Regions from separate parts of the Rhizobium sp. BIGb0125 genome, predicted to be linked through region 1. Evidence: riboswitches for the same ligand, from Rfam matches in the RefSeq annotation. Region 1 holds a riboswitch; each other region holds the start of a gene.
The links. A riboswitch is a leader RNA that binds a small molecule or an ion and turns the genes downstream of it on or off. The one in region 1 is predicted to bind cobalamin.

Region 1 (5,352 bases):
ATTTACGTCGCTCACGCCGGTATCACTGCACCGATGGTTCGTTTGCGCGAACGCATGCAGACACTGGCCAGTGGCGATGTGAAGTCTGAAATTGACGGCCTCGACCGCAAGGACGAAATTGGCAACATGGCGGCCGCAGTGGCCGTGTTCCGCGACAACGCCATTGAACGTGGTCGCCTGTCCCGTCAAGCTGATGAAGATCGCGTCAGCACCGAGAATGAGCGCGCTGAACGCGAGCAGCAGAAGGTCCTGGAAGCCGCAGAAATTCAGAAAGCCGTCGATACGCTGGGTGCCGCGCTTGGCAAACTGGCTGATGGCGATCTGGCTGCGCGTATTGCACATCCATTTAACGGCCAACTGGACACACTGCGTCAGAACTTCAACCATTCGGCAGAAAAGCTTGATCTGGCGATGCAGAGCGTTGGTACAAATGCCCGCGCCATCGATGCTGGTGCTAATGAAATCCGCTCCTCGGCTGACGACCTTTCCCGCCGCACAGAGCAGCAGGCTGCTTCTGTTGAAGAGACAGCCGCCGCTCTGGAAGAAATCACCACGACGGTCAAAGATTCCGCCAAGCGCGCAGAAGAGGCACGCCACCTGGTTTCCCGTACCCGTCAGGAAGCAGAAAAGTCTGGTGAAGTGGTGCGTGAAGCCGTCACCGCAATGGAGCAGATCGAAAAATCCTCCAGCGAAATCGGTAACATCATCGGTGTTATCGATGACATTGCCTTCCAAACCAACCTGCTTGCTCTGAACGCGGGTGTCGAAGCGGCCCGCGCTGGTGAAGCTGGTAAGGGTTTTGCTGTCGTGGCGCAGGAAGTTCGTGAACTTGCCCAGCGTTCTGCAAATGCCGCAAAGGAAATCAAGTCGCTGATCACTGCCTCGACATCGCATGTCGAAACCGGGGTTCACCTTGTCGACCAGACAGGCAAGGCGCTGGACGCTATCGTTGCTCAGGTTCAGGAAATCAACCAGCATGTTCACGCGATTGCTGAGGCAACCCGCGAACAGTCGGTTGGTCTTCAGGAAATCAACACCGCCGTCAACACCATGGATCAGGGCACGCAACAGAACGCTGCCATGGTCGAAGAAACAACGGCGGCAAGCCATGGTCTTGCAACGGAAGCCACGTCCCTTAACTCGCTGCTCGGCCAGTTCAGACTGACAGGCACCGGCGGTATGGCTGGTTTCGCAAGGCCTGCTGCTCCTCGCGCCGCCGCTTCGGCTTCGCGACCTGCTGCACCGGCACCGGTGGCAGCATCGACAAAGTCCAGGCCGATTGCGTCTCCAGCACGTGCACTGGGCAATAGGTTGGCGAGCGCCTTCGGTGGCGGTTCATCTGCCGCTGCGACTACAGCCAAGGAAGCGGACTGGACAGAATTCTGAGCCTCCAAGATTTTTGAGAATGAAAAATGCCGCCGCCTCAATCTCTGGGGCGGCGGTTTTCTTTTGTTCGGTCTGTCGCAATAGCCTTGACCTTGTCTGCGCCTTGGCCATAAGTGGCATCCGACGGTTCTCCAAAGGGTTGTACCTGGAGGGGATTAATAGGGAACATGGTGCGTTTCTATCGAAGAAACAATGCCATGGCTGCCCCCGCAACTGTAAGCGGATTGCCGCTCATCCTTGTGGTGTAGCTCTTACACCATGCCACTGTGCCGCTGAGTGCACGGGAAGGCAGATGAACGGCGTGAATTCGTGAGCCAGGAGACCTGCCGTTATTTGTTAATCCAACGCACCGGGCGGGGTTGTCCGGAAAGGAATAGTCATGTTATTACATAACATATGCATTTGTTGCCTCCGTTCATTGCATTGTTGGGTTAACCGCGCGTCGTTTTTCTAAACGCTGCACAAACCGGGCAATTTAGGCCCGTAATCTCAACTGCATTTCAAATATTTCCAATCGGAAGGCTTCCATGCGTGCCATCATAAAAACTCTCAGTGCTGTAACCGTTTTAGTTGCCGGGTTCTCTGCTAGTGCCCATGCGGCGACCCAATATCCGTTGACGGTTACCAATTGCGGTCAGTCGATTACGTTCGAAAAGGCGCCAGCAAAGATCGTTTCGATCGGACAGGGCATGACCGAAATCCTGTTTTCCCTTGGCTTGGCAGACAAGATTGCCGGTACCGCCGTTTGGGTTGGGCCGGTTTTGAAAGAATATGAAGGCGTCAATGCGCAAATTCCGCGCCTTGCAGACAATGACCCCAGCTTTGAATCGGTTGTCGGCAAAGAGCCTGATCTGGTTGCTGCGGAGTTCGAATGGCACGTCGGCACGCAGGGTTCTGTGGGCAAACGCGAACAATTCGGTTCACTTGGCATCAATACCTATGTTTCTCCTGCAGACTGCGTGGCCAAGATCAATGCCGATGGTGGCGATGGCGTACGCAAAGAACTTTTCACGATGGATCTGATCTATCAGCAGATCAGCGAACTCTCCGATATTTTCGATATCAAAGAACGGGGCGAAAAACTGGTAGCCGATCTGAGGGCACGTGAGGCCGCAGCCGTCGCGTCGATCGGAAACGCATCGTCGGCCAATCTTCCTGTTGTTTTCTGGTTCTCCAGCAAGGAAGTGAAGGGCGACGCCTATATTGCCGGTAAAAACAGTGCTCCGGCCTATATTCTGAAAACGCTTGGTGCCAAAAATGTCGTAAGCACGGAAGAAGAGTGGCCGCTGGTCGGTTGGGAAACCATTGCCGAATCCAACCCTGCTGTCGTCGTTATCGCTACCATGGATCGTCGCCGTTATGCCGCCGATGATCCTGCGGTCAAGATCGACTTCCTGGAGAACGATCCGGTCACCAGCCACATGGATGCCGTTAAGAACAAACATTTCGTCATGATGGATGCACAGTCCATGAACCCGACCATTCGTACGATTGATGGCATTGAAATCCTGGCAAAGGGTATCCAGGCGCTCGGGATTTCCAAGTGACAGAAATGCCTGCACGTCGTTCAGCATGGTGGCTGCCTTTGGCAGTCACCGTCTTTTTTCTGACGCTTCTCGGCTTCATGATAAGTCTTGCCGTGTCGATCGGCGAAATTTCCATTCCGCTCGATACGACGGTCAAGGCGATCATGAAACGCGCCTTTGGAATGCCGTTTGAAATCAGCCGCATCCATGAAGGCGTAATCTGGGACTATCGTCTGAGCCGCGCCTTGGTTGCGGCAAGTGCAGGGGCTGCGCTGGCGCTCTGTGGCGTGATCCTGCAAGCATTGCTACGCAACCCTCTTGCTGAACCTTTCGTGCTGGGCATTTCCGCAGGTGCCTCGACCGGTGCCGTTTGTATTATGGTTCTGGGAATCGGTTACGGTGTTTTGACACTGTCTACGGGCGCATTTCTGGGCGCCGTCGTTGCGTTTCTTCTCGTGTCACTGCTTGCGGCCGGCGCTGGTGGCAGCAGCGACCGTATAATTCTTGCCGGCGTGGCCGGTTCGCAGCTCTTTAATGCGCTGACATCCTATATCGTCACCACATCTGCAAATGCAGAACAGGCACGTGGTGTGATGTTCTGGTTGCTCGGTAGCCTGTCCGGTGTGCGCTGGCCGGACGTTTATCTCGCTGCACCCGTTGCATTGTTGGGTTTTGTGTTTTGTGCGGCCCATGCCCGGGCATTGGATGCTTTCATGTTCGGTACAGATACCGCCGCCGGACTTGGTATTCCCGTTCGTCGTGTACGCATAACTCTGCTTGGCGTGACGGCATTGATGACGGCAACCGTCGTCAGCATCGTTGGCTGTATCGGATTTGTCGGGTTGGTCATTCCCCATGCCGCACGGTTCATTGCTGGCTCCGGACATCAGCGTCTTTTGCCTGTGTCTGCGATGATCGGTGCCATATTCATGGTGGCAGCCGATATCGTGTCACGTATCATCATCCCACAGCAAATCCTGCCAATCGGCGTGGTAACTGCATTGTTTGGCGCGCCCGCTTTTGCCTTTATTCTCTACCGTGCACGGAGGGCCGCATGAGTATTTCGCTGGAAAAAGTGCACTGGGCTTCAGGCGGCAGTCTTATTGTCAATGGCGTAACTCTCGACGCTGCACCCGGCACGACGCTTGGCCTGCTTGGGCCAAATGGTTCGGGAAAATCCAGTTTGCTGCGGCTCATCTGCCGTATCCGCAAAGTCCAGAGCGGCGTAATTACACTTGGCGGCGAGGACATAGCGACCCTTTCTCAGGCCCAGATTGCCAAAAGTACGGCCTTTGTTGAACAACAGGCAACGACGGAAATCCAGGTCAGTGTGCTCGATGTCGTCAAGCTTGGACGAACACCGCATCGCAGCCCGATTTCAATCTGGAAGTCGGAAGATGAGGCCGCCGTACAGGATGCGCTGACACATGTCGGCATGCTGGATAAAGCGTCTAGGTTTTGGCACACGCTGTCTGGTGGTGAAAAACAGCGGGTTCATATTGCCCGGGCATTGGCGCAAACGCCGTCACAGCTTCTGTTGGATGAACCAACCAACCACCTCGACATTCAGCACCAGCTGGACATTCTGGCGCTGGTGTCCCGGTTGCCGGTAACGTGTATCGTCGCCTTGCATGATCTCAATCTTGCAGCGATGTTCTGCGATAATCTCGCGGTCATGCATGCAGGGGAGATCGTGGCTTTCGGCCCGCCAGAAGAGGTTCTGACGGAAACGCTCATTCGTGACGTTTTTGGAGTTAGTGCGCGTATCGAGCGATCATCTTACCATGGCCGTTGCCATATCCAGTACAAGACGGCTTGACCATGAGCATCGACAACTTCCATCTCAAGGACGATATCAGGGATTACTGGTCGAAACGGTCGGAAACATTCGATCTGGTATTCGGCCATCGTATTCCACCCGGACCAGAATTTGACGCCTGGCAGCAGCCAGTGCGCGACGCTTTAGGTGAACATTCATTATCCGTGCTGGAACTGGCCTGTGGCACGGGCGAGGTGACACGGCTTATTCACGACATTGGTCATGACGTGACGGCCCTCGATTTCTCCGAGGCTATGTTGTCAGTTGCGCGGCGCAAACACGCGGGAAAACCGCGTCTGCGTTTTGTGCTTGCAGATGCCGAAAACACGATGGAGCCTGACGACATCTATGATGCCATCGTATGCCGTCATCTGGTCTGGACGTTGACGCAGCCTGAACAGGCGTTTCAGGAATGGCACCGTGTATTGAAGTCCGGTGGCCGTTTGCTGGTTTTTGACGGGGACTGGGCACAATTGACGCCGGTTGGCCGCATCGCGTCAAAGCTGATTGCGCTGCTTGGCCGGTTTTCCCTGCCCGATCCACATTACGACAGTGCCCAAAGCGCCAAACACAAACACATTATGGAGCAGCTGCCGTTCGGGGACGGGCTTCGTCCTGAAC
Region 2 (5,352 bases), on a different contig from region 1:
CAATGCTCGCTCAAGATCGACAAACCCCTCACCGGGTCGGTAGAACCCGGCCTTTGGCAAAGGGTCTGGTACGATCTTAGGCCATGCTTCACCCTGAACCAAAGCGCTCAAACCGGCGGACAGCAGCGCCATATTGGAGCTGCCGCCTTCGCGGAAAAATGACAGGATTGCCGAAAGAGTAGAAGCGTCAACGGTGGACGCCGCTTCCAATTTGTCGTCCCGCTCGCTGCATTCACCGGGCAAAAGGACCAGTTTGATGCCACGTCGCCTAGCCATCAAACCAAGCTGATCGACACCGTAACGCCAACGATCTGCACCGCCGAGAATCCGGATAAGGATCAGTTTCGCCTTTTCCGCCGTCTTCTCAATCCAAAGATCGACAGACATGGGATGGCGAAGTTCGGACAGGTTGGCAGAGACGAGGGAGAGAGAGCCAGTACATGTCTGCTTCCAACCACGCTCCAGACCTGCCAGATCGCTGCTAGAAAAAGATAACACCACCACATCCGCCTGTGGCTGGTTGAGATCAACCGGCTCGATCAGGTCGTCGAGAGACGAAGATGTGGTGGCGAGAATATGCATGGATCAGGCCGCAAGCATCTTTTCGATTTTTGCGCGATCGATACCCTTTTCACCAATGACAACCAGACGGCTGCGGCGGGTTTCGCCTGCTGCCCATGGGCGATCAAAATAATGATTGACGCGCGAACCTACTGCCTGCACCTGCAGGCGCATAGGCTTGGCGGAAACCTCGACAAATCCCTTGATGCGCAGCACGTTTTCCGCAGCAGCTGTTTCAGCGATACGGGACGCCAGAGCTTCCGGGTCACTTACCGCCGACAATTCCACAACGAAGCTGTCGAACTCGTCGTGATCGTGGTCTTCTTCCTCATCGTGATGGGTATGGCGATTTTCAATGTCGTCTTCCACAGCAAGACCAAGACCGATCAGGACAGCGGGATCAATGGCGCCATTGGACGCTACAACGATCTTTGCAGCCTTGGGCAGATGTTCGCCAATATGCGCCTTGGCGCGTTCCAGACCTTCGGCATCCAGCAGATCGCCCTTGGTCAGGACGATAAGGTCAGCGCAGGCAATCTGGTCTTCGAACACTTCTTCGACCGGATCGTCATGGTCAAGCGCCTCGTCATTGGCACGCTGGGCAGCAAGAGCATCCAGATCATGCGAGACCATGCCTTCTGCAAGTGCAGCACCGTCGGCAACAGCGATAACAGCATCCACCGTGACGCGGCTTTTGATTGCCGGCCACTGGAACGCCTGCACCAGAGGCTTCGGCAGGGCAAGGCCGGAAGTTTCGATCAAAATATGCTCCACCTTCGGCTGACGGCTGAGGATCTGCTCGATCGCTGGCTGAAAATCATCGGCAACCGTGCAGCAAATGCAGCCATTTGCCAGTTCAACGATATTTTCTTCCGGGCAGCTTTCGATACCGCAGCCCTTGAGGATTTCCCCATCAATGCCAACATCGCCAAACTCATTGACGATAATCGCAAGACGCTTGCCTTCCAGTTTTTCCAGAAGACCACGCAGAAGCGTGGTTTTTCCAGCACCCAGAAAACCGGTGACGATGGTGCAAGGGACACGGTCCAGCGAATTGCTCATGATTTTTCCTCTGTGTAATCAAATGGTGGAATACGGGCAATCATGCCGCGTTTCAAACTGTCGGGACGTCCGCGCCAAGGCATAAGACCGTCCGGCGCACTGGCAAGCAATTGCGCGCCGATCAGCAGGTCGTCAGCATCGTCTTGTGCAAGGCCGCCAAAAATATAGGACCAGCCATCAACACTGCGAATACTGGCGCTCAAACCACGCTTGCAATTGGCAAGACAATTGACGCTACGTACCTCGATGCCAACATCCTGGGCCTTCGCGATAGCGGCAGATGACAAAAGCGCGCCGGGGCGGGGATCGGCATTCGGATCGTCCTCGCTGCGACAGTTTCGGCAGACAAATACGACGACACCATCAGCGGTGCCGTTTTGTGTTTTACCATCAGGGCAGGGTGATGTTGCCGTAATATCCAAATCCGTATTCGCTTTCCGCGCCTTCAAAAAAATCATGGGGTGCGGTTATCGAAAACGGCAATTCATCGCGATGAGAGCCAGATATTCGATCGGTTCGACTGACCGGAGCACCCCGCCCGACAGACGTATTTTCCTGAAACGGCAGGTCTCCTGGCTTGCGGCTTATGGCGCCCGTGTCGCCGCCTTCCCGAACATATGTCCAGTGGCGTTTCGGCGTGGGCTGACCGCTTACAGTTGCGGGGGCAGCCACGGAGTGGCCCGTCAAATCGGGGCGGAACCGTGTTCCCTCTTAGCTTTTCCCGTTGCCGGAAAAAGACCGTCAGTGATTTACACTTAGGCGCAACCGCTGCTGCGGTCAATGCAAAGCCCACATGCCGCCAGCATTGCCGGGTGAGGCAAATTGGCTATAGTTGCCGCTTCGCAAATAGCAGATAAGCGTTTTTAGACATAGCAATGACAGGAATACCGCCATGACCCGCGAGATTACCGAGACTGAGGCCGAGCGTCACCGCCAAAAAATGGTCAATCGCAAAGCCGTCCAGGATGCCGAAGTCGCGGAAAAAACGGTCGAAAAAGGGCTTTTGATCGTCAATACCGGACCGGGTAAAGGCAAGTCTACCGCGGCCTTCGGTCTGGCGCTGCGCATGCTTGGCAATGGCCGCCGCGTCGGTGTCGTGCAGTTCATAAAGGGCGCTTGGGCGACCGGTGAACAACAAGCCTTGACTCTGTTCGGAGACCGCGTCGAATGGCGCACCATGGGCGAAGGTTTCACGTGGGACACTCAGGATCTGAAACGCGATGTCGCCGCAGCCGCCAAGGCATGGGCGGAAGCAAAGACGCTTATGGAGGACAAAACGATCGGACTTCTTGTCCTCGACGAGTTGAACATTGCTCTCCGCTACGAATATCTTGACCTGAACGACGTGATCGAGACATTGCAGAACCGTAGCCCCGATTTGCATGTTGTCGTCACCGGCCGTAACGCCAAGCAGCCTTTGATCGATGCTGCTGATATGGTGACTGAGATGACGCTGGTGAAGCATCACTTCAAGGCTGGCGTCAAAGCCCAGGCCGGTATCGAGTTTTAGGATAAAACCACATGGCAGCACGCGTTCTGATGTTTCAGGGCACCGGCTCTGATGTCGGCAAATCGCTTATGGTCGCAGGCCTTGCCCGCGCCTTTGTCAAACGTGGCTTGTCGGTGCTGCCATTCAAACCTCAAAACATGTCCAACAATGCTGCTGTGACCGCTGACGGCGGTGAAATTGGCCGCGCCCAGGCGCTACAGGCGCGCGCTGCCGGCGTTCCTCTATCTGTTCACATGAACCCGGTGCTGTTGAAGCCGCAAAGCGAAACCGGTGCGCAGGTGGTTGTGCAGGGAAAGGTCATTGGTAATGCTAAGGCTGCCGATTACCAGCATATGAAGGCAGGTCTGATGCCGCATGTGTTAGAGAGTTTGGAACGTCTCAAGTCACAAGCTGATCTGGTGCTGGTCGAAGGTGCTGGCAGTGCCTCCGAAGTCAATCTGCGCGCCAATGATATTGCCAATATGGGATTTGCCCGTGCCGCCGATGCACCCGTCATTCTGATCGGCGATATTGACCGAGGAGGCGTTATCGCCAGCCTGGTTGGCACCAAAACGGTTCTGGACCTGGATGATGCGGCGATGATCGAGGGATTTATCGTCAACCGTTTCCGCGGCGATCCAACACTGTTCGACAATGGAATGCGGATCATTGCCGACAAAACCGGATGGCGCAGCATAGGCCTTCTGCCTCACTTTGCCGAGGCGCAACAGCTACCGGCCGAAGACGCGCTTGGCCTGAGTGGGCCCGCCACACAAAAGCCCGGCGCAAAAATCCGTATTGCAGTGCCGATCCTGCCGCATATTTCCAATTTTGATGATCTCGATCCTCTCGACATGGAAGAGACTGTCGAACTTGTCAGGGTGAGACCCGGACAGACCATTCCAGCCGATTGCGCGCTGGTTCTCCTGTGCGGATCAAAGTCGACAATTGCTGATCTGGAAGTGCTGAAAAAGTCCGGGCTTGATATCGATATCAAGTCTCACGTCAGACGCGGCGGTTATGTGCTGGGCCTGTGTGGCGGCTATCAGATGCTGGGCAACACGATCGCCGACCCAAAGGGCATCGAAGGACCGCCAGCCACGGTCGAGGGTTTGGGCCTGCTTGACGCCGACACCGTTTTGACAGGAGATAAGCGCCTCGCCTCGGTGACCGGTTCAAGTTTCGACGGTACTTCATTCTCCGGCTATGAAATGCACGTCGGCATTACCACTGGTAAAGACTGCGACCGACCGTTTTCATCTGTCGATGATCACATTGAAGGGGCGATTTCACCGGCGGGGCGTGTTCTCGGCACCTACATCCACGGTCTTTTTGCCGATGATCGACAAAGAGGCGTGTGGCTGGAGCGGTTAGGTGGCAGCAGTTCGGCACTCAATTACGAACAGCAGGTTGATGAAGTCCTTGATCGATTGGCGGCCCATATGGAAACTCATCTCGATCTGGACAGACTTTTGGCTATCGCCCGATAACAAGAACTAGACAACCAAACAGCGCAATCAGCAATCCATCGGCGATCCGTGTCAGCTTCAAGGCGCGACGAATGTCGGCGGCCGTCAAGTCACGACGTCCACCTCTGCCCATAAAACGTGCCTCAATCATCTGGCCATCATAGGAACGCGGGCCAGCAAGCGCGTAGCCCAAAGCACCGGCAAGTGCCGCTTCCGGCCATCCAGCGTTGGGAGAGCGATGATGATGCGCATCACGTTTGATGGCATTCAGCGCACGCTTGGGAGACGCGTCCTTTACGAACACGGCAGCGACTACGAACAGATAACCAGTCAGACGTGAGGCTGGCAGATTGACCAGGTCATCCAGCTTGGCTGATGCCTTGCCAAAGGCTTCATAACGCTTGTTGCGGTGGCCGATCATGCTGTCTGCCGTGTTGATAGCCTTATAGGCTGCACCACCGGGCAAACCCAACATGCCGATCCAGAAAGCGGGGGCAACGATGCCATCGGAAAAATTTTCAGCCAGACTTTCAATTGCTGCCCGGCAGACGGCCGCTTCGTCAAGCTGATCCGGGTCACGGCCGACAATCATTGACACGGCTTTGCGACCACCTTCCAACCCTTCGGCTTCAAGTGCGATTGCAACCGCCTCGACATGCTGCTCAAGGCTTTTCTGTGCAGGCAATGCAGCGCAAACGATCACCACAAACAAAAGGCCAAGGGGCAGAAGAAATAAAACGGACTGCACCAGCGATGCCAGAAAAATGGTCA
Region 3 (5,352 bases), on a different contig from region 1:
GCACGCGATCTCGGTCTCAACATTGATGCCATCCGTGAGTTGATCCGCCTCAGCCACCATCGGCAACAGCCCTGTGAGGGTGCTGACAGGATCGCAGCTGATCATCTGGTCGCCGTGCGCGAGAAAATTGCCAAGCTGAAAAAACTGGAGCAGGAACTGGAGCGGATCGTCTCGCATTGCGACGGACATTCCATAGAAGATTGCTATGTCATTCGGGCGCTTTCGGACCATAAGCTGTGCGAAAGTGAGCATTAATTTCAGTCGGCCTTACTGAAACGAAACATCTGCAAAAATCCCGATTGACAATCTTGTGATTCAGGAGCATCTAGTCGCCCATGATCAACAATCGCGCACCAATCTCCTGCACGTATTTTTGGGCCTACCTGTAAAGGGCGGCTCGACAGATCATAATGTCAACAAGCCGCCGTCAGGCGGCTTTGTTGTTTTTCAAACGTCCTGATGGCACCTCAAAAAACCCGAAGGACCGAAAAATGACCGAAGACAGTGCCATTACCCTTCCACGCCCCGCCGTTGTAACCATTCGTGGCGCACGCAAGGCTGACCTGCCACAGCTCAACGAAATGATTGCTCTGCTTGCCAAACATCATGGCGACGCATCGGTGATGACGCCGGAAAAGCTGGAACTCGACCTGTTCAGCCCTATCCCATGGATTACCGCACTTGTTGCCGAAGCTGGTGATGAGTTGATCGGCTACGCCATTCTCGTTCCGCTCTACAGAGCGCAGGAAGCGCGGCGCGGCATGGAACTGCACCACCTCTACGTCCGCGACGGTCACCGCGGTCACGGTACTGGCCAGCATCTGGTATCGCGTGCACGCGATGTCGCAAAGCGTTGCGGCTGCGACTACCTTTCTGTCAGTGCCGCCACCGGTAATGTTGCTGCACATCGTTTCTACGAAAACATGGACTTCACACCGCGTCCGGTCACCGGCATGCGCTACATGCAGGCTATTGCGTAACGTTGGATTGCTGTCAGCAAGGACAAAGACAATGACCCGTATTGCAATTGCATTGACGCCCGAGTTCGCCGATTGGGAAAGCGCCCTGTTCAGTGCGGTGGCGCGCAGCTATCTGGGTGCCGAGATCATCATTGCGTCACCGGATGGTTCGCCCGTAACGTCAATGGGTGGCCTGAAAGTCATGCCCGATGTGGCCTATGGTGCACTTGATCCGGCCTCGATCGATGCACTGATTGTTCCAGGCGGACTGAGTTGGGAGCGTGGCGGCGCGCCGGACTTTACCGAGATGGTGCAGCGGTTCCGGCGGGAGGGACGTGTGGTCGCCGGCATTTGCGCGGCCGCCAGCATGCTGGCCGGCACCGGCATTTTGAATGACGTTGCCCATACCGGCAACTCACTTGCCTCACACCGCGCCTATCCAGCCTATTCGGGTGCAGATTATTATCGCGACCAGCCACAGGCGGTGCGCGACCAAGGCGTTATCACGGCAGCGGGAACCGCGCCGGTCAGTTTTACCACCGAGATCCTCAAGGCGCTTGACCTGTGGGGACAGGAAGCAGAATCAGAAATCAAGGCGTTTGCAGCCGAGCACCGCTGAGATAACTCAGCTGGCAACATCGCGGTCGAGAACCCGGCAAACACGCTGTGGACCCGACGCGATATCGTTACCCAATGCGCGACGAATATCCCGACTGTTCAGATGAAGGCTTTTGTCGATTGGTAGGTTTTGTCGCTTGATCTTGTCGAGGGCGGCAGCTTCAAACGCAGCCTGATGCTCGGTAAAACAGGCAAGGCAGGCCTCGCTATCCGGTGATGCACCAAGCAGTGCCTTGAAAGCAAGGCGGTGCACGGCGCAAGGCGCGCCATGCCCGGGAACAGAAAAGCGCAGCGCATCAAGCGCCACGCTCCATTCGGCAGAACCGTTGTTCACTTGGCCGCTTCAAAGCGCTTGAGGAACGTGCCGCTCAAAGCACCCAGCAACACCCAGAAGACAAAGCTAGTGAGTGTGGCAAGGATGATGAAACGGCGCTCCAGTGGCAGTGGTGCCAAAGCATGTTCGCCTTCTGGCGGCAACGGCGCACCAATGACATGCGGCGCAGCAATCAGCACGATGGCGAGAACCGCAGCCCATGGCTCACGACGGAAAGCCAAAAGCGCTAAACCACCTGCTGTTGCTACCGCAGTGCCAATCCACCAGGCCTGACGCGCGGCCAGTTCACCAGCCGGGCTTCCCGGCAATTCAGGCGGCAGACCGACCATCGGCGCCAGAGCCACGGCCGCAAAGCCGCCAAGCCCCCAGAACAGACCTTCACGCCAGCCAATATTGCTGCCCCGCAGTGAGATGAGGCCGGTCAGAACCAGTGCATAACCGATTGCCGTCAGAATATTGGCAGCAGCCGTGTAGGCATTCCGCTCAAAACCATCCGCCGGTCCCCAGGCTTCTTCGTCATGAGCGTGGCCAGCAGGCGCAGCCGCTTCACCGGTTGCCGGTGCTGCGTCATGATTATGCCCGGCCTCACCGCCAGCCGATTCGAATGTCTCGGCATGCAGGATCAACGGTGTGGTGCCGACATATTGCATGATACTGACGGCAAGTCCGCAGATCAGCCCCACCAGAACGGATGTAAAAACGATATTACGAAAAGACGACATGTCGCTCTCCCTCAGTGGCAGGGAAAGGCGTTGGCATGGCGCGTATCATGCGCGGCATTATGCACGGCCTCGATATGCGAAAAGCCGACAAAACCGATGATGAACAGGCCGCAGAACACGGCCAGAAGCGACTGGACTGCGCTGGCAGATTTGACAGATACCGCCTGCGTGGCGGCGTTGTTTTGGACAGACATGGTGAACCCTCTCGCTCAATGCATACGCAGTCTCAAAAACGGAACCGGCAGCGTATGCAATGGACACGCGGATCCGCAATCGACATCCGTCACCACGGGGAAGCACACGAAGAAAGAGGAAACCGCCGAAGCATTTCCGCAAAACCGCGCAAATTCCGGACACCCCGCCGGCATGGACACTCTCGCGATGGCAGGTCTCCTGGCTCACGGGTCGTAACCTGAAAACACCTTCCCGGTCTGTCTGTTTTTTCGCATCGACAGTGCAAAATCACTATGATTTCATATCGATGCGCCAGACCAGTGGCTCTTTGTTTTCAGGCTCTCCGTTCACAGTTGCGGGGGCAGCCACGAATGAGGACAATTCCCTATCGTGTTCCCTTTTCATCCAGCCGGAAAACCCGGCAAGGAACCATCCATCTTTGTTATCCGGCGCGGCACGGTTTGAGTCAATGGGCGACGTTTCAATCGGGCAATCAGTGTCGCTGCGTGACAAGGTGATTGTACCGTTAGAGCTGAAAATGCGGAAATCTAATCAAAGTTTTAACTAAAATTTGCCAGTGAATAGTTATAGACATTAACCAAGTTTGACAGGTGGAGTTATGGGGTTTGATCGCATTTTCAGCACGGAAGCCGCGGCTATCCTGTCTGCATTCAGCCGATCGCAGGCCATCATATCTTTTACACCCGACGGCATGGTGCTCGACGCCAACGAAAATTTCTGCGCGACGCTCGGTTACCGGCTAGATGAGATCAAAGGCCGTCATCACAGAATGTTCATGCGCGCAGAAGACGCTGCCGCAGCAGACTACACGACGTTCTGGAAGGGCCTCGCTTCCGGCCAGTATGAGCAACGCCAGTTCCGCCGCCTGACGAAGAGCGGTGAAGAAATCTGGATCCAGGCCAGCTATAACCCGATTATCCGCGGCGGCAAGGTAGTCAAGGTGGTGAAGATCGCCACCGACATTACTGCCGCCAAGCAGGAGAGCGTGGAAAGCAAGGGCAAGATTTCCGCGCTGTCGCGCGCACAGGCCGTCATCGAGTTCAAGCCGGATGGCACGATCCTGACCGCCAATGAAAACTTCTGCTCGGCGCTGGGTTACAGCCTCGAAGAGATCAAGGGACGCCACCACAAGATGTTCTGTGAGGCCGACTATGTTGCCTCCAATGAATATGCCGGGTTCTGGCCACGTCTGGCGGCTGGTGAATTTTATGCCGACGAGTTCAAGCGCATTACCAAGGATGGCAGTGCCATCTTCATTCAGGCGACCTACAACCCAATCCTCAATGATGAAGGCAAGGTCATCAAGGTTGTGAAATTTGCCACCGATGTCTCTGGTCGCGTACGGGCACTTCAGGAAGTGGGCGCTGGTCTTGAACGTCTGGCGGAATGCAATATTCGTCTGACAATCGACGACCCCTTCGTTCCTGAGTTCGACCACCTGCGCCACGACTTCAACCAATCGCTGGCGAAGTTCCAGGAAACCCTTGAGCAGGTGCTGACCGAAACGGCCATGCTGTCCAGTAAAAGCGGCGAGATGCGCGCCAGTGCCAGTGGCATTGCCACCCGCTCGGAGCAACAGGCGGCGGCTCTCGAGGAAACTTCCGCAGCACTTGAACAGATTACCGAGACGGTTCGCGAATCCACCGGTCGCACGGCCGAGGCCCGTAAGCTGGTTCAGGACGCCCGCATTGCAGCTGTCGATTCCGTGCAGGTTGTTGATGCAACGGTTGATGCCATGGCGCGCATTGAAACCGCATCACGCGAGATTTCCAAGATCATCGGCGTCATCGATGAAATCGCCTTCCAGACCAATTTGCTTGCCCTCAACGCCGGTGTTGAGGCTGCCCGCGCCGGTGAAGCGGGCAAAGGTTTTGCGGTCGTCGCGCAGGAGGTGCGTGAGCTTGCCCAGCGTTCAGCCTCCGCCGCCAAGGAAATCTCCGGCCTGATCAAGAACTCGACCAATGAGGTCAATGAAGGCGTCAGACTGGTTGGCAAGACGGGTGATGCACTCAAGAACATTCAAGGCTTTGTGCAGAGCATCGAAAGCAATGTCGAGGCCATCGCGATTGGCTCTTCTGAACAATCCACGAAGCTGTCAGAGATCAATTCGGCAATCGGCTCGCTCGATCAGATGACCCAGCAGAATGCCGCAATGGTCAGCAGCATGAGCGCCATTTCTGAAGCATTGGCCGAAGGTGCTGGTGAACTTGAACATCTCGTCAAGCGCTTCAAGCTTAACCGCCGCAAATGGCAGCGTGAGCCGGGCTCGGATGCCTCCAAACTTGGACCCGAAGATCGCGGTTACGGCAAAAACACCATTTACCAGCCAAAATCCGCCATCAAGGGATTGGCCAAGGCGTCATAACAGCAAAGGCAAGGATTGCTCCTTGCCTGTTGTTCATCCGTCTACACGTCACTGAAACCGTCGAATTTTTAACCTGCCCGTTTTTCACGAGACGGGCAGTAATTTTTTGTATCAACTCAGACAGCTTTGCCGATACCAAAAAGCAGAGGTGTGGAAGCT
Region 4 (5,352 bases), on a different contig from region 1:
GCAATCTCGACCGCAACTGGGAACTGCAACAGGCAAACATCGGCCAGTTGGTCAGCATGCCCGCGCTTTTCATGATCGGCGAACGGGATACCGGCCTCAGCATTCCCGGCATGGACCAGATCATTGCCGCCATGCCGTCTCTGGTGCCGGGTCTGCGCGGCAGCCATGTGCTTGGTGGTGCCGGTCACTGGCTGCAACAGGAAAGGCCCGAAGAGGTATCGGGCCTGTTATTGGACTTTCTCAACACACTGGAAAACTGAGGTTTTCCCGCGCCTGCCGTTATCCACCTCGCTTATGGTGTCGGCCTGACGCCATCATCGTCAGGCAGCGGCGTGTCATCCTGTCGTTTTTCAGCGGCTTTCAATTCGCTGACGATAACGCCAGCGACGATAAACAACGCGCCCAGCAGCGCCAGCGGCGGCAGCCGGTCGCCAGCCATGCGGCCAATAATGCCGCCCCACACCGGTTCCCCGGCATAGATGATGGCGGCGCGAGACGCCGACACGGTTTTCTGCGCCCAGTTCATGGTGAACTGGATCAGCGCGCTGGCCACCGCCAAGCCGAGGGCTGCCGTCAGCCATACCCATGAAAAGTCGGGAATGCCTTCGCCAAACAGCGGCATGGCAAGGAAGGAAAGGGCGCTTGCCACAAAACACTGCACCACGGAAATACGGCCGCTATCCACCACCGTCGCAAACCGGCTCATCAGCAGTATCTCGACGGCAATGGCAAAGGCACTCAGCAAGGTGGCAATTTCGCCGGCCCCAAGCCCGACATGCAGCGCATCCGGCCCGGCAATCATCACCAACCCGGCAAAGGCCAGCGCCACACCAACAAGCGTGGTGGTTTTCGGCGGCCGTTTCAACACCAGCCATTGCAGCAGCGGCACCAGCGGCACGTAAAGCGCCGTCAAAAAGGCCGATGTGCTGCTGTTGACCGTCTGCAACCCGAAGGTCTGCAGGGAAAACACGATGAATATCGATGTGCCGATAACCGCGCCGCCACGCAGTTCGGTCAGGGTCAGGTGCCGCATGCGTTTGCGGAAAATGACCAGACAAATGGCAGCAGCTCCGAGAAACCGCAGGCCGACAAAAAACAGCGGCCCGGTATGGCTCATGGCAGTGTGTATGATCAGGAATGTCGCGCCCCAGACCACGGTAATGGCGATCAACGCCAGCTCCTGGCGGGAAAAAACCAGCTTGTATTTCGAAAGTGTGTGCATAATAATACGCAATATGAGCAATATAATGCACAGTCAAGATGACCCATCCGATGTTCTCGCGCATGTGGCTGCCAATCTTCGCCGGTACCGTGCCGACGCGGGCATGAGTCAGGAAGCACTGGCCCAGGCCTCCGGCCTCAGCCGTCGCATGATCAGCAATCTCGAAAGCGGCGATACCAATATCAGCCTCAGCAAACTGGCCTCGCTGTCGCGTGCGCTGGGTGTCGGCTTTGCGGCCATGGTGGCAAATCCGGCCGCCAGCACCACCAAGGTCGAGGAAATTGCCTGGCGCGGCGCAACACGCAAAAGTTTTGCCGTGCTGTTGGGCACGGCGCCAGCCCGCAGCCTTGCCGAATTGTGGTCCTGGTCGATCGATGTGGGCGATACCTATCAGGCAGAGCCGGACCCGGTTGGCTGGTATGAAATGATATCCGTGTCGGCGGGTCGCCTGCGCATCAACAAACAGGATGGTTCGGTGGTGGTCAAAGCCGGGGACTTCACCATTTTCGACAGCGCCCAGCCTTATTCCTATGAAAATATCGGCGATGAAGTGCTGCATTTTACCCGCGTGGTGGTTTGCTAAACGCAAGCCCAAACACCCCAATTCCTGCCTTCCGCATATATCGAGCATGATCATGAGCACCACAAAGACCTTCACGCCATCAGGTTATTCGCACGTCCAGCCGGGACATGTTGCCAGTGTCGTCACCTGTCTGGAAATGACCGAAAACCCGCACGCGGCGGAACCGTCCTTTGCCGGTGACATCCGCCTTGAACGAATGGAAAAGCCAAATCTGGAGGCCTACCGCACGCTGTACCGAAAGATTGGTGCAGAATGGCTGTGGTTCTCGCGCCTCATCATCAGCGATGAAAAACTGGCCTCGATCATCGGCCATGACGACGTCGAGGTCTATGTGCTGCGCGATGGTCAGCAGGACATCGGCCTGATGGAACTTGATTTTCGTCAACCGAATGAGTGTGAGCTGGTGTTTCTGGGCCTGACCGAGGAAGTAACCGGCAAGGGTCTTGGCCGCGCGCTGATGAATGCGACGCTGAAACGTGCCTGGCAGAGAGACATCAAACGCCTGCACCTGCACACCTGCACGCTGGACCATCCCTCGGCACTCGGCTTTTACCTGCGCTCCGGTTTCCGGCCGTACGCTTTTCAGGTGGAAACGCAGGCCGATCCGCGCCTGACCGGCCACCTGCCACTGACGGCCGCACCGCATGTGCCGCTGATCCAGCCGGAATAGAAACAAGCCTAACACCAGTCACCCAACCTTGCCCTTGTCACACGGTTGCCAGGGGCAGGGGCTTGCCGTGCATTCGCCACCCAATGCTCTTGCCATAATAGATAGTCATGTTATGTAATAACGTAACTTATGTTGTCTGTCGGTCCATCCGCTGCCCGTACCAAAGCGCGGCTTGGTAACATTGACAGTGATATCTGAACGTGTAGCTTGTCTGGGTCATGGTTCTTCCACCTCTGGGTGGAAGCTAAGAGGGAATTCGGTGCAAAACCGAAGCTGTCCCGCAACTGTAAGCGGTTAGCCGTTTGTCCAACATGTCACTGGCAGAAATGCCGGGAAGACGGACAACGGCATTGACCCGCAAGCCAGGAGACCTGCCTGACGAGATACGATTCCGTGGTCGGGGTGTGCCACAGGAATGAGTGTGTGCGCGGCCTTCCTGCCAGACATGCCTTCATTTTTGCTGCCTCCTGTATTCGAGATTTTGGCAGTGAATGAAGACGTAGAACTTAAGAAAACCCCACCCATGCGCCCGTCACGGCGCGCCATTCTTCTCATTGCAAAGTCTGCCTTTGCCGCATCTCCACATCTGGAAATGCAACGTCTTGCCGAAAACCTGGCTGAACATATTGCGCTGTCACACTCCGGAGACATCGTGCAATTTGCCTTTACGGAGCAGGGCACGCCCTCGCTGCGCGACGGGCTGTTTTCCCTGCTGGAACAGCAGCTTGACCATATCACCATTCTGCCGCTGGTTCTGCCGGTCGAGCCGAGTTTCCGCAACTGGCTGGTCAAGTCGCTGAAGCGCTGGCGTGCGTCAGCCACCCAGCCCTGGCCCGAAATTTCCATCACCGGCGATATCGCCTCTGCCAGCCAAATGCTGCCGCTGATGAGCGAGCTTTTGGGGCAGGCGCAGGCGCTGGAAACCACGCCCGCCAAGGCGGTCGTACAGGAAGGCTCGCTGGTGCCCGCGCAAAAATACCGCGTTCTCGTCTGTTCCGGCGGTGCCTGCAACAGCGCAGGCGCCGATACGATCTGGAACCACCTTCGCAACCAGCAGGAACGTTTGAAACTGCGCGTCACCGGTGCTGGCACCATGACAGCCAAATCCACCTGCCTTGGGCCGTGCAATCTGGCGCCGGTGCTGCAGGTGTTTCCCGATGGCACCTATTACGGCGGCGTTACCGAACAGGCGGTCGATGACATCATTGCAGGCCATCTGCTCGGCAGCCCTGAACTCGGCAACCATGTGGTCGAGACCCACGCCTACCATCCAACAGGCCGCAAGCAGCGGCTGCGTATTCCCCAAAACTGATCCGAGGAGATAAAATGTCATCCAAATTCCTGTCGCGCCTTGGTGCGACCTGGCTTGCCACCGCCGTCATGTCCACGGCGGCTGCCGGTTTTGCCGCAGAGCCGCTGCGCGTTGGCGCAACCTACATCACCTCGGGCACCGATCCGGCCAAGGGTTCCAATGGCTGGGCACTGACCAGCCACGGCGTTGGCGAAAACCTGTTTACCGTTGACCGTGATGGCAAGCTGGTGCCGGAACTGGCTGACAAGGCAGAGCGCAATGACGATCTGACCTGGACAATCACCCTGCAGCCGGGCCGCGCCTTTTCAGACGGTTCGCCCGTCACCGCCAAGGCGCTGGCCGCCGGATTTGACAATACCTTCGCCAACAACAAGGCGGCGCTTGCGACCGGTGGCAAGCTGAGTTTTGCCGCGGTGGATGACCTGACACTCAAGGTCACGACGGAAAAGCCGGTGCCTTACATTCAGGCGCTGTTTGCCGAATGGCCACTGGTGGCCTACACACCGGCGGCCAATGGTGAAGCGCTGTTTACCGGCCCTTACAGCATTGCCGCCTTCAAGACAGATGCCTCGATCACACTTGCACCCAACGCCCATTTTGCCGGTGCAGACAGTCGTTCTCCGGTTGAGTTCCGCAAGTTTGGTGACGCGCAAAGCATGACATTGGCGCTGGAATCCGGCGAGCTTGATCTGGCCTTCGGCCTGCCGTCGGAAGTCGTCAGCCGCCTGAAAACCAACCCGGACCTTACCATCAAGTCTTTCCCGGTCGGTTATCAGTATCTGGCCTTCCTCAACACCACCCGTCCGTTGCTGGCAGATGTCAAACTGCGCCAGGCGCTTGATCTGGCCTTTGACCGCACCGAACTGGCAGCTGCGATCAATGGCGGTGAACCGGCAACCGGTGCTTACGCCGCCTATTTTCCCTTTGCTGGAAAAAATGCCCGCGTCACAGATCTGGATAAGGCAGCGGCGCTGCTGGAGGAGGCGGGCTGGACCAAGGGTTCCAACGGCACCCGCGAAAAGGACGGCAAGCCGCTGCGCCTGCTGGCCATTACCTATCCGCAGCGTCCTGACCTCGTAACCATGCTGCCGGTCGTCAAGGCGCAGCTGGCACGGGTCGGCGTGGAGCTTGATACGCAGGTGGTTGAAAGCATCCAGCAGGTTGCTTCGGCAGGCGATTTCGATATTGCGCTCTGGGCACAACACACTGCACCAAGCGGTGACCCGGCCTTCTTCCTCAACTCGATGCTACGTACCGGCGCGTCGCTCAACTACGCCAAATATGCATCGCCGGAATTTGACGCCATTCTCGACCGCTTTGCGTCGGAAGGTGAACCGGATGCCCGCGTCAGCATTGCGCTGGATGCGCAGGACAAGCTGTTTGAGGACGTTCCGGCCTCGTTCCTTGTCTCGCCGGTCTGGTATGTCGGTGTGTCCAAGCGGCTGGAAAACTATCAGCCCTGGGGTTCGGACTACCACGTCCTGCGCGCCGATATTGGCGAAGCGAAATAGTCATGAACCTGATCTGGCCCTGCATCAGATCAGCCATTGGGCTGGCGGCGATTT

Region 2: linked by a shared signal. The riboswitch ahead of M2418_RS21320 (DUF1636 family protein) and the one ahead of M2418_RS12630 (ABC transporter substrate-binding protein) in region 1 are both predicted to bind cobalamin.
Region 3: linked by a shared signal. The riboswitch ahead of M2418_RS06840 (CbtB-domain containing protein) and the one ahead of M2418_RS12630 (ABC transporter substrate-binding protein) in region 1 are both predicted to bind cobalamin.
Region 4: linked by a shared signal. The riboswitch ahead of M2418_RS10710 ((2Fe-2S) ferredoxin domain-containing protein) and the one ahead of M2418_RS12630 (ABC transporter substrate-binding protein) in region 1 are both predicted to bind cobalamin.

The regions. Positions count from the first base shown of each region.
Region 1 is NZ_JANUDV010000004.1:194,321-199,672, forward strand. Features, by position in the region: gene M2418_RS12625 (methyl-accepting chemotaxis protein) at 1-1,386, shown strand, start outside; cobalamin riboswitch at 1,494-1,732, shown strand; gene M2418_RS12630 (ABC transporter substrate-binding protein) at 1,914-2,933, shown strand; gene M2418_RS12635 (iron ABC transporter permease) at 2,939-3,970, shown strand; gene M2418_RS12640 (ABC transporter ATP-binding protein) at 3,967-4,731, shown strand; gene M2418_RS12645 (class I SAM-dependent methyltransferase) at 4,734-5,352, shown strand, end outside.
Region 2 is NZ_JANUDV010000008.1:88,433-93,784, reverse strand. Features, by position in the region: gene cobN (cobaltochelatase subunit CobN) at 1-582, opposite strand, end outside; gene cobW (cobalamin biosynthesis protein CobW) at 586-1,623, opposite strand; gene M2418_RS21320 (DUF1636 family protein) at 1,620-2,045, opposite strand; cobalamin riboswitch at 2,168-2,381, opposite strand; gene cobO (cob(I)yrinic acid a,c-diamide adenosyltransferase) at 2,516-3,133, shown strand; gene M2418_RS21310 (cobyric acid synthase) at 3,145-4,602, shown strand; gene cbiB (adenosylcobinamide-phosphate synthase CbiB) at 4,589-5,352, opposite strand, start outside.
Region 3 is NZ_JANUDV010000002.1:583,894-589,245, forward strand. Features, by position in the region: gene M2418_RS06815 (helix-turn-helix domain-containing protein) at 1-255, shown strand, start outside; gene M2418_RS06820 (GNAT family N-acetyltransferase) at 492-980, shown strand; gene M2418_RS06825 (type 1 glutamine amidotransferase family protein) at 1,012-1,578, shown strand; gene M2418_RS06830 (hypothetical protein) at 1,585-1,911, opposite strand; gene M2418_RS06835 (CbtA family protein) at 1,908-2,633, opposite strand; gene M2418_RS06840 (CbtB-domain containing protein) at 2,645-2,827, opposite strand; cobalamin riboswitch at 2,999-3,256, opposite strand; gene M2418_RS06845 (PAS domain-containing methyl-accepting chemotaxis protein) at 3,427-5,193, shown strand; gene M2418_RS06850 (EAL domain-containing protein) at 5,310-5,352, opposite strand, start outside.
Region 4 is NZ_JANUDV010000003.1:499,141-504,492, reverse strand. Features, by position in the region: gene M2418_RS10730 (alpha/beta fold hydrolase) at 1-260, shown strand, start outside; gene M2418_RS10725 (DMT family transporter) at 293-1,222, opposite strand; gene M2418_RS10720 (helix-turn-helix domain-containing protein) at 1,248-1,805, shown strand; gene M2418_RS10715 (GNAT family N-acetyltransferase) at 1,858-2,475, shown strand; cobalamin riboswitch at 2,678-2,869, shown strand; gene M2418_RS10710 ((2Fe-2S) ferredoxin domain-containing protein) at 2,999-3,787, shown strand; gene M2418_RS10705 (ABC transporter substrate-binding protein) at 3,802-5,298, shown strand; gene M2418_RS10700 (ABC transporter permease) at 5,301-5,352, shown strand, end outside.